3 regions of the Aerococcus sp. NPDC058936 genome follow, and region 3 is predicted to be linked to each of the others. Evidence: riboswitches for the same ligand, from Rfam matches in the RefSeq annotation. Region 3 holds a riboswitch; each other region holds the start of a gene.
The links. Region 3 has a riboswitch for FMN ahead of ACFW0C_RS08590 (energy-coupling factor ABC transporter ATP-binding protein). Riboswitches for the same ligand answer to the same signal wherever they lie in the genome.
Positions count from the first base shown of each region.

Region 1 (3,094 bases), on a different contig from region 3:
CATGTCCCTTACGGACAAACGACTAGCTATAAGGAATTAGCGGATCAAGCTGCTTTAAACACTCCTGGCAAAAGGGGCTCAGCTCGTGCAGCTGGCGGGGCTGTTGGCCACAATCCCATCTCGATTCTAATCCCATGTCACCGGGTTGTAGCCACTAACGGTGCATTAACTGGTTATGCAGGTGGTATCGACCGCAAAATTGCTTTGCTGGCTTTGGAAGGGTTTGACCAATCCAAGCTAGCTAACCGCCAAGTGTATGTGTGGCGATAATAGACACCCATTCATTTATACATAAAGATGCAAAGAAAAATATCACATAACGGAAAATTATTTAGGATGAGATGATGGATAAATTAGCTATTAGAAAATTATACGATACCTTATTAAAAGAAATGGGCCCTCAAGGTTGGTGGCCCGCAGATAGTAAAGCAGAAATCATTTTAGGTGCTATTTTAGTACAGAACACTAATTGGCAAAATGTGGATAAATCTTTAACCAATTTAAAATCAGCAACCGCTTTTTTGCCTGAAGAAATTTTAAGATTACCTGTAGCAGAATTGGAAGAATTGATTCGACCTAGTGGCTTTTACCGCAACAAGGCGCGAGCAATTCAAGCCAGTTTCCAATGGTTTGATAACCACAAATGGGATTATCAAGCCATGCAGCATGAATACGGAAAACAGTTACGAAGTGAAATCTTGAAATTACACGGGGTAGGGTTTGAAACAGCTGACGTATTTCGCGTTTTTATATTTGATCAACCGGCATTTATCGCTGATGCCTACGCTAGGCGATTATTTAGTTGGTTGACCGGACATTCATATCCAACCTATCAAAGCCTATACCAAGAGATTAACTTACCGGATGACTTCACTTATGAAGAAGCCCAGGAATTCCATGGCTTAATTGATGAGTTTGGGAAACTATACTTGGGTAAAAATGGCCAAGTAAAGGAAAATTTTTTATCCACTCACCAATAATAAATACCCTATAGTATATATTTTTTACTTAAAAAATACATTTGGGTTTACATTTTCTTTTTAATACCGTATGATATCTCCATAAACATTCAAATAAAATCTTCAGGGCAGGGTGTGATTCCCGACCGGCGGTAAAGTCCGCGACCTCCTTTAATTAGGGGCTGACTCGGTGTAATTCCGAGACCGACAGTAAAGTCTGGATGGAAGAAGAGTAGAATCAAAATAAACGAATACTATAAGTCTATAGTTTATTTGTGTGCCCTAGGAATCTTATTTCTAGGGCTTTTTTTCGTCACTCTGACTGGATTATTTGTTGTTTAGGAAAGGATGAGTGAATGAAAGACTATATGCAAAAAGCGCTAGATCTGGCTAAGCTAGGTCAAGGTTGGACCAAGTCTAACCCCATGGTAGGTGCAGTCATTGTGAAAAATGATCAGATTCTTGGCCAAGGTTACCACAAGCAATACGGCGGTCTCCATGCGGAAAGAGAGGCCTTAAAGGATGCCAGCGAACAAGGGCATGATGTAAAAGGGGCAACTATGTACGTCACGCTGGAACCTTGCTGTCATTTTGGCAAGACACCACCTTGTACCCATGCCCTTATAGAGGCGGGTATTGAAAAAGTGGTGGTTGCTGCAACCGATCCGAATCCACTAGTTGCTGGAAAAGGGATCCAGGAATTAAGAACCCATCAGATTCAAGTGGAAACAGGTCTCCTTGAAAAAGAAAGCCAGAACTTGAACCGTAAATTCAATTATTTTATGACCCATCAACAACCCTACATCACCATGAAGTATGCCATGACATTAGATGGTCGAACAGCCGCTTACACTGGGGATTCCCAGTGGATAACGGACAAAACTGCACGTGACCATGTCCATTACCAACGCCACAGTAACCAAGCCATTATGGTTGGCATAGGGACTGCGCTTGCTGATGATCCAGCCTTAACAGTTCGAATTGACGACTTTGAGGGGCTTAATCCTATCCGTATTGTTTGTGATAGTAGCTTGAAGCTCCCCTTAACCAGCCAATTAGTCAAAACTGCTAAGGAAACACCCACAATTATTGCGACAACTAATCAGAATCCACAAGCTCACCAAGCCTATCAAGCAGCGGGCTGTCAGCTATTGGTTGTGAATGCAAAAAATGGCAAGGTAGATTTAGTAGATTTAATCATACAACTTGGGCAACAAGGTATTCAAAGTATCTATGTTGAAGGCGGATCAAAACTAAATGCTTCGTTACTTGAAGCTGGGTTAATCCAGGAAATCCACACTTATATTGGACCTAGAGTCATTGGCGGTTTTGACCAGTATAGCCCTATCAGTGGTTTCGGTTTTCCGCAGATGGACCAAGCACTTACAAGTACTATTCAGGCAATCACACCATTAGGTAAAGACCTTTTGATAGAAAGTAGGGTAGATTAAATGTTTACAGGAATTATCGAAGATATTGGCCGCATTGAAAGTATCGAGGCCATCAACAATGATGCAGGACTTCTTTTAACCATTGCCTCAAAAAAAATAGTATCCGATGTCAATCTAGGTGACTCTATTAGTGTCAACGGTATTTGTCTTACTGTGACGAATTACTCCGATACCAATTTCCAAATTGAAGTAATGCCAGAAACGATTGCGAAAACGTCTTTAGAAGGAATTACTAATAATAGCCGCGTGAATCTTGAACGGGCGATGAAAGCCAACGCGAGATTTGGTGGTCATATTGTAAGTGGCCATATTGACGGTATTGGTAAAATCACCGCAATTGAAGCGGATGGCATTGCTAATTGGTACACGGTTCAAACAAGTCAACCATTAATGCGCTATATCATCATGAAGGGGTCTATTGCTATTGATGGGACAAGTTTAACGGTTGCTGGCGTTGAAGGAGATACATTTAAAGTATCAATCATTCCTCACACGAGTCAACAAACAATTTTTTCAACCTATCAAGTAGGAACTATTGTAAATTTAGAAAATGATATTGTCGGCAAATATATTGAGCAATTTACAGTGAAGGAGCGGGTATAGATGGATTTTTCAACAATCGAAGACGCATTAGCAGCTTTACAAGCAGGTCAAATCATTATGGTTTTGGATGATGAGAATCGG
Region 1 is NZ_JBHYKZ010000009.1:98,019-101,112, reverse strand. Features, by position in the region: gene ACFW0C_RS08180 (methylated-DNA--[protein]-cysteine S-methyltransferase) at 1-270, shown strand, start outside; gene ACFW0C_RS08175 (endonuclease III domain-containing protein) at 342-980, shown strand; FMN riboswitch at 1,075-1,196, shown strand; gene ribD (bifunctional diaminohydroxyphosphoribosylaminopyrimidine deaminase/5-amino-6-(5-phosphoribosylamino)uracil reductase RibD) at 1,316-2,410, shown strand; gene ACFW0C_RS08165 (riboflavin synthase) at 2,411-3,013, shown strand; gene ACFW0C_RS08160 (bifunctional 3,4-dihydroxy-2-butanone-4-phosphate synthase/GTP cyclohydrolase II) at 3,014-3,094, shown strand, end outside.
Region 1: it holds a riboswitch for FMN, as region 3 does, so the genes downstream of both, ribD (bifunctional diaminohydroxyphosphoribosylaminopyrimidine deaminase/5-amino-6-(5-phosphoribosylamino)uracil reductase RibD) here and ACFW0C_RS08590 (energy-coupling factor ABC transporter ATP-binding protein) in region 3, are expected to answer to the same signal.

Region 2 (3,094 bases), on a different contig from region 3:
TTCCTTAGCAAGTTGCTGGTGAAGGCTTTTGGCTATGACTTGTAAGCCAGCTTGGGACGCGTCTGCCCTTTTGACCATTGAAATAAAGTTTTTGATCAGCTGCTGGACTTCTAAATCCTGGACGATTGGGCTATAGTGCGAGTTTTCGGCCTGAATATTGGAGAGGACTTGGAGCAATAATTTGAAGGCTAAATGGTGCTTGTGGTGGTGGCTTGGAATAATGAGACCGTTTCTTTTTTGAAGGATGTTATCAAATAGCAAATGCATATAATGACTATGATTTTCTTGGCGAAAAATAGCCTCCACCGAGATGTAATCAGCCACATTTTGGGTATAGGACATCCATACGTCTTTTTCAAGTTTTGGATAAAGCCCGAAATAGGCGGTTAAATTGTTTGAAAATGCAAAAAAAAGTGTTGTGGCTGTTCGCTTGCCAATCAACACTTGATATATGGAATTCGGGGGTAAGGCTTGGACTTTAAAAGCAATTGCCATTAATAAAGTATCCAATCCTATCCCTCCAACATTCCTATTATTATGATGCTCGACATGATTCTCTAGGTCTTATCATACCAGAAAATTGTCTAGGGTTCACTTTTAATTATGTGAATATTCGCGCGTACCGAATCGATTGACCAAGGTTGGTAAGGTTTGAACTAGGACGAAATGTGCTAGAAGGGAAACCAATACTCCTTTGATTAAGTTGAATGGGATGATACCCGCAAGAATATAAGTTTGCATGTTACCTACATCGAAGTTCATGACTTGCATATAGAATGGTGTGATCACGAAATAGTTTAAGATAGTCATCACTACTGTTAAAGAAAGGGTTGCAGCTAGGTAAGTAGCAATCGTTTTGCCGAAATTCATTTCTTTCGCTGATTTATTGCCTGCATAGACTGTCGCCATTTGGTCTTTCAATAAGTAGTAAATTGGCAAGATGTAAGCGATAGTTGCGATAAAGGCTGTTGCATCACCAATTGGAATCCCCATTTCACCACCTGTATACATATAATGTAATCCATTGGCGATCAGGCTGGCAGCAACTGCTTTTTTAGGTCCTGAAATGAATGCAACGAGTAAGATTGGTACGAGTGAGAAGTCTACCTTTAGATAAGGTAAAGCGGGGATGATTGGGAAACCAATGAACATCAATATAAATGATAGCGCCCCAACAATTGCGACCAATACAATTTCTTTAGTGTGATTTTTTCCCATGTGAATTTCTCTCCTTTTCTACTTCATGGGGTTGGCACTCAAAAGTGGAAATAAAAAAACTCTTTCCACCTTCAAGGTAAAAAGAGTATAGGCAAACAGACATAGTCCGCCCATCTTCTTCCATCCTGACTTTACAGTCGGTTCTAGAATTTCACTAGATCAGTCCCAAATGGGAGTCGCGGACTTTACCGCCGATCGGGAATTTCACCCTGCCCTGAAGATTGCTTCAAATTTTATTTAATTACAGTTCCTATTATAACAAGTATCTTACTTTTTTCAAGTAGAAAGCTTACTTTTTCTTGGCATTTGCTAACAATTCTTCGATTTCGTGTTTTAATAGGGTTCTGCTATCACCAGGTTTCAATCCTTTAAGGTCTAAAAATCCGTAACGTTCACGTTTCAACTTAATAACTGGATGTCCAACTGCTTCTAACATTTTACGGACTTGGCGGTTACGCCCTTCATGGATAACCAACTCGATAATAGTGGTCTTTTTGTCCTTATCAACAGAAAGAATTTTCGCTTGTGCTGGGGCAGTTCTCACGCCGTCAATTTCAACGCCTCGTTCTAATTGCTTACGTTCTTCTCCGGTTATCACACCCTCAACTTTAGCCACATAGACTTTGTTGATCTCATAGCGGGGGTGCATCAAGGTATTGGCGAATTCACCGTCGTTGGTCAATAACAAAAGTCCTGAGGTATTGTAGTCTAACCGTCCTACTGGATAAATCCGTTGTTCGATTCCTGGGAAAAAGTCAGTGACCACTTTCCGGTCTTTGTCATCTTTCACAGCAGAAATTACACCAGTTGGCTTGTAAAATACGTAGTAAACTGGCTCTTCTTTGTAAATTGGTACTTGGTCTACTTCAATACGGTCATTGTTAGATACCTTATAGCCCAACTCTCTCACAACCTCACCGTTTACTTTCACCCGTCCTGAGGCAATCAATTTTTCAGACTCACGTCTCGAGGCAACACCTGCATGTGCCATCACTTTTTGTAATCTTTCCATCTTTAAATAACTCCTATTGGTGACCTATTCAGTCGTTTCTTGTGTTTTTGTTTGGTTAAAGTCTGTCTGGTTAAAATCTTTTTGCTCAGGTTCACCATTATCATCAATTTTAAAAAGGGTTTCTTCATCTACCGAGCCATCTAAGACTAGATTGTGAATGTCCGGCAAGTCTTCTAAGGACTCCAAGCCAAAATATTGGTAGAAGTAAGACGTTACCCCATAAATAATCGGCCGACCTGGTGAATCCTGACGGCCCGTTTCCATAATTAAATCTCGCTCTAGTAATTTATGGATCATATTAGATGACTGAACACCTCGAATATCATCGATTGTCATTCGTGTGACCGGCTGTTGGTAGGCAATAATCGCCAATGTTTCCAATGCCGCTTGAGACAATTTCGTCGCAAAAGGAGAAACCGCGTAATTTTTCACTACTTCACCATATACTGCCTTAGTCACTAATTGAACACGTTCGTTAATAACGGTAATTCTTAATCCAGATTGGGGGTCATGTTGGAGACGATTTCGCAAAACCATCACGTAGTATAAAGCCCACTCCTGGCCTATCTCTAATAAATTTGCAAGTTCATCGACAGCAATCCCATCTTCTCCTGCTACGAAAAGTAAACTTTCTATTGCAGCGACTGCATTCATTCACTTTCCTCCCGTCTAATCAATTGAATATCTGCTCTTAAATCTTCTTGGTATAAGTATAACTCATTTGACTTCACTAATTCCAAAATCGCTAAAAACATGCTCACAATTTGACTGCGTGATTGAATTTTCCCAAGAAAAACAGCTTCTTGAAACATTAACACATCTCGGTCAGCTTCGATGAAGGCTTGTCGAATTTCCGCCATTGCA
Region 2 is NZ_JBHYKZ010000004.1:31,237-34,330, forward strand. Features, by position in the region: gene ACFW0C_RS04190 (helix-turn-helix domain-containing protein) at 1-510, opposite strand, end outside; gene ACFW0C_RS04195 (ECF transporter S component) at 598-1,218, opposite strand; FMN riboswitch at 1,327-1,444, opposite strand; gene ACFW0C_RS04200 (pseudouridine synthase) at 1,508-2,230, opposite strand; gene scpB (SMC-Scp complex subunit ScpB) at 2,255-2,884, opposite strand; gene ACFW0C_RS04210 (segregation and condensation protein A) at 2,881-3,094, opposite strand, start outside.
Region 2: it holds a riboswitch for FMN, as region 3 does, so the genes downstream of both, ACFW0C_RS04195 (ECF transporter S component) here and ACFW0C_RS08590 (energy-coupling factor ABC transporter ATP-binding protein) in region 3, are expected to answer to the same signal.

Region 3 (3,094 bases):
TTGTTGACCTAGGAGCCAACGGTGGCTTTACGTCAGCCCAATTGTCTGACTTCTTAGATGAGATTGGACGGGACAAGACGATTTTCCTAGTCAATACTCATGTCGACCGTCCTTGGGCAGCTGATGTCAATAAGACGTTAGCTGAAGCGGCCAGTGACGATGGTGATACCATCCACTTATTGGACTGGCATGAATACTATAGTAACCACGAGGAAGCATCCACTTGGTTGAGCCAAGACGGGGTCCACTTTAATCCTGACGGAGGTCAAGTGTGGTTGCAGTTTATCACCAACGGTATGTACGAAGTCTTGAAAAAATAAAATTTCCATATATAAATGAATCATTCGGTGAAAAGGCAATTACAGGTTTGAGTGCAATTGCCTTTTTTACTAGGAATATTAAGGGTATAATGGCCCATATAAAAGCATAATCAAGAGGATGGAGGCAATGCGCATATGGGTGAGGATAAATTGTTGTATACGACACGGGTACATAATGATCAAGGACTTAAGGGAACGGCCTGGGTTGAAGGGGATAATGCATTGCGGGTCCAAACGTCAAGTCCTTTGAAAGTTGATGAGCCTGGGACTAACCCAGAACAACTGATCGCCTTATCGTGGGCGACGTGCTTGAATGCGACCATCGAAATTGCTTTAGACCGACACGGTATCAAGGGTGTGGCCAGTGAAGTGGTCGTTCAAGTGGACTATAAATTAAATCAGGAAACGACCATTACTTATTTTGATTTTAAAGTAGATGTCTACCTCGATTTACAACGTGACCAGGCGGAAGCTATAGTCTATGAGGCAGAAGGACGGTGTCCGGTATCTCAAATCATCGGTGACTATGCTTATAAGGAAATGGTGATTCACACTAACGATCATGGGGATGACACAAAGGGATAAGGTGTCTTGACATCTGACCATTGCTTTTAATGGTGGATTTTAGTAGACTAAACTAAGTGAAAAACATATGAAATGTCTTCAGGGCAGGGTGTGAGTCCCGATCGGCGGTAAAGTCCGCGAATTACCAGCTGCAATAGGTGATTGAACTAGTGGAATTCTAGTACCGACTGTTACAGTCAGGATGGAAGAAGCGTATAGCAGGATGAACGAGACGGCGAAGCAAGTGGTTAGCTGGATTTGGGCTTCTTTGACAAACTCTTCCAAGTAACATTGGAGGAGTTTTTTCTTAAATATATAAAGTGAGCGAGGGAACAAGATGGCGAAACCGATTATTCAGGTTCAAGATTTGTCTTTTCAATATAGTCAATCAGATGAGAAATTAGCAATAGATGGCCTATCAACGACTATCTACGAAGGTGAATGGCTAGCGATTATTGGTCATAATGGGTCAGGAAAATCGACCTTTTCAAAATTATTAGTGGGCTTACTAGAAGCCAAATCTGGGATTATTGAGGTGGACGATAAGGTCCTTTCTATGGAGACCTTGTGGGATATCCGTAGCCAAGTGGGGCTAGTCTTTCAAAATCCAGACAACCAATTTGTTGGGGCAACGGTTGAAGATGATGTGGCTTTTGCCTTGGAAAATATGGGTATGCCAGTTGATGAGATGCATGCCCGTGTTGAGTATGCTTTGAAACGGGTTAAAATGTGGGACTATCGCGACAAGGAGCCAGCAGCCTTATCTGGTGGTCAAAAGCAACGGGTTGCCATTGCGGGCGTGATTGCTACGACACCAAAAATTATTATTTTAGATGAATCGACCTCGATGTTAGATCCTGAAGGTCGTGACGAATTGATGGCAGTTGTGGCGGATATCAAACAAGATAATGCCCTGACGGTGATTTCGATTACCCATGATTTAAACGAGGCGGCGGAAGCTGACCGGATGCTAGTCTTTAAAGAAGGCCAAATTATTAAAGAGGGAACGCCAGCTGAAATCTTTACTTACGGGAATGAGTTAACTGAGATTGGTTTGGATGTGCCTTTTTCCGAGCAACTAAAAAGCGCCCTTGCTAAACGTGGGGTGGCTGTGCCAGATGCGTATTTTGATGAAGAAGGGCTGGGTGAATGGTTATGCAAATCGTATTTGAACAAGTAGGTTTTACTTATGGAGCGGGCACACCATTCGCTAGTTTAGCCTTGCATGATATTAACGTAACGATTCCTGATGGGTCATATACGGCGATTATTGGCCATACAGGGTCAGGAAAGTCGACCATTACCCAACATCTTAACGCTTTGGTACAACCCACTGTGGGCCAAGTACGGATTGGTGAGACGGTGGTGTCAGCTGACGCTAAGCCAAAAGACTTGAAGAAAATCCGTCAACGAGTAGGAATGGTCTTCCAATTTCCTGAAGGGCAACTATTTGAAGAAACGGTCATTAAAGATGTTATGTTCGGGCCCATGAATTTTGGCGACGATGAAGCAACGGCCCGTGAGAAAGCTGAAGCGGCTTTAGAAGCAGTTGGGATTGCTCCGACTTTATTTGAGCGGTCACCTTTTGAGTTATCTGGTGGGCAAATGCGCCGGGTAGCTATTGCCGGGGTGATTGCCATGAAACCGGAAGTACTGGTTTTAGATGAGCCAACTGCTGGACTGGATCCAAAAGGTCGGAAGGAAATGATGTCTATGTTCGACCGCTTGTACCGAGACCAAGGGTTGACGATTGTTTTAGTGACCCATCAAATGGAAGATGTGGCGGCTTATGCCAACCACGTGATTGTGATGGATGGTGGGACTTGTGTGAAAGAGGGAACGCCAGCTGACGTCTTTGCCGACCCTGCTTGGTTAGCCAGCCACCAATTGGCTTTACCGGACGCAGCTGATTTTGCCTTTAATTTACAAGGTAAATTAGACCGCCAGTTATGGGATGCAGCGACTCAAGTGCCATTAACGGTAGATGCTTTGACTGATTTAATCGTAGATAACTTGGCTTTAACGACCGGGCAAAATGAGGACGACAAGTTAAACGGACTTAGTACAGAGGAAGGGGGCCAATGATAGATGAAAGATAAATTGATTATTGGCCGGTACATTCCCGGTAATTCCTTGATGCACAAACTGGACCCGCGGGTGAAATTGGTGGGCTTGATTGTCATGATGCTATTGGTGTTTGCGGCAACTGA
Region 3 is NZ_JBHYKZ010000010.1:64,863-67,956, forward strand. Features, by position in the region: gene ACFW0C_RS08580 (acyltransferase family protein) at 1-320, shown strand, start outside; gene ACFW0C_RS08585 (OsmC family protein) at 456-905, shown strand; FMN riboswitch at 976-1,101, shown strand; gene ACFW0C_RS08590 (energy-coupling factor ABC transporter ATP-binding protein) at 1,222-2,064, shown strand; gene ACFW0C_RS08595 (energy-coupling factor ABC transporter ATP-binding protein) at 2,040-2,969, shown strand; gene ACFW0C_RS08600 (energy-coupling factor transporter transmembrane protein EcfT) at 2,973-3,094, shown strand, end outside.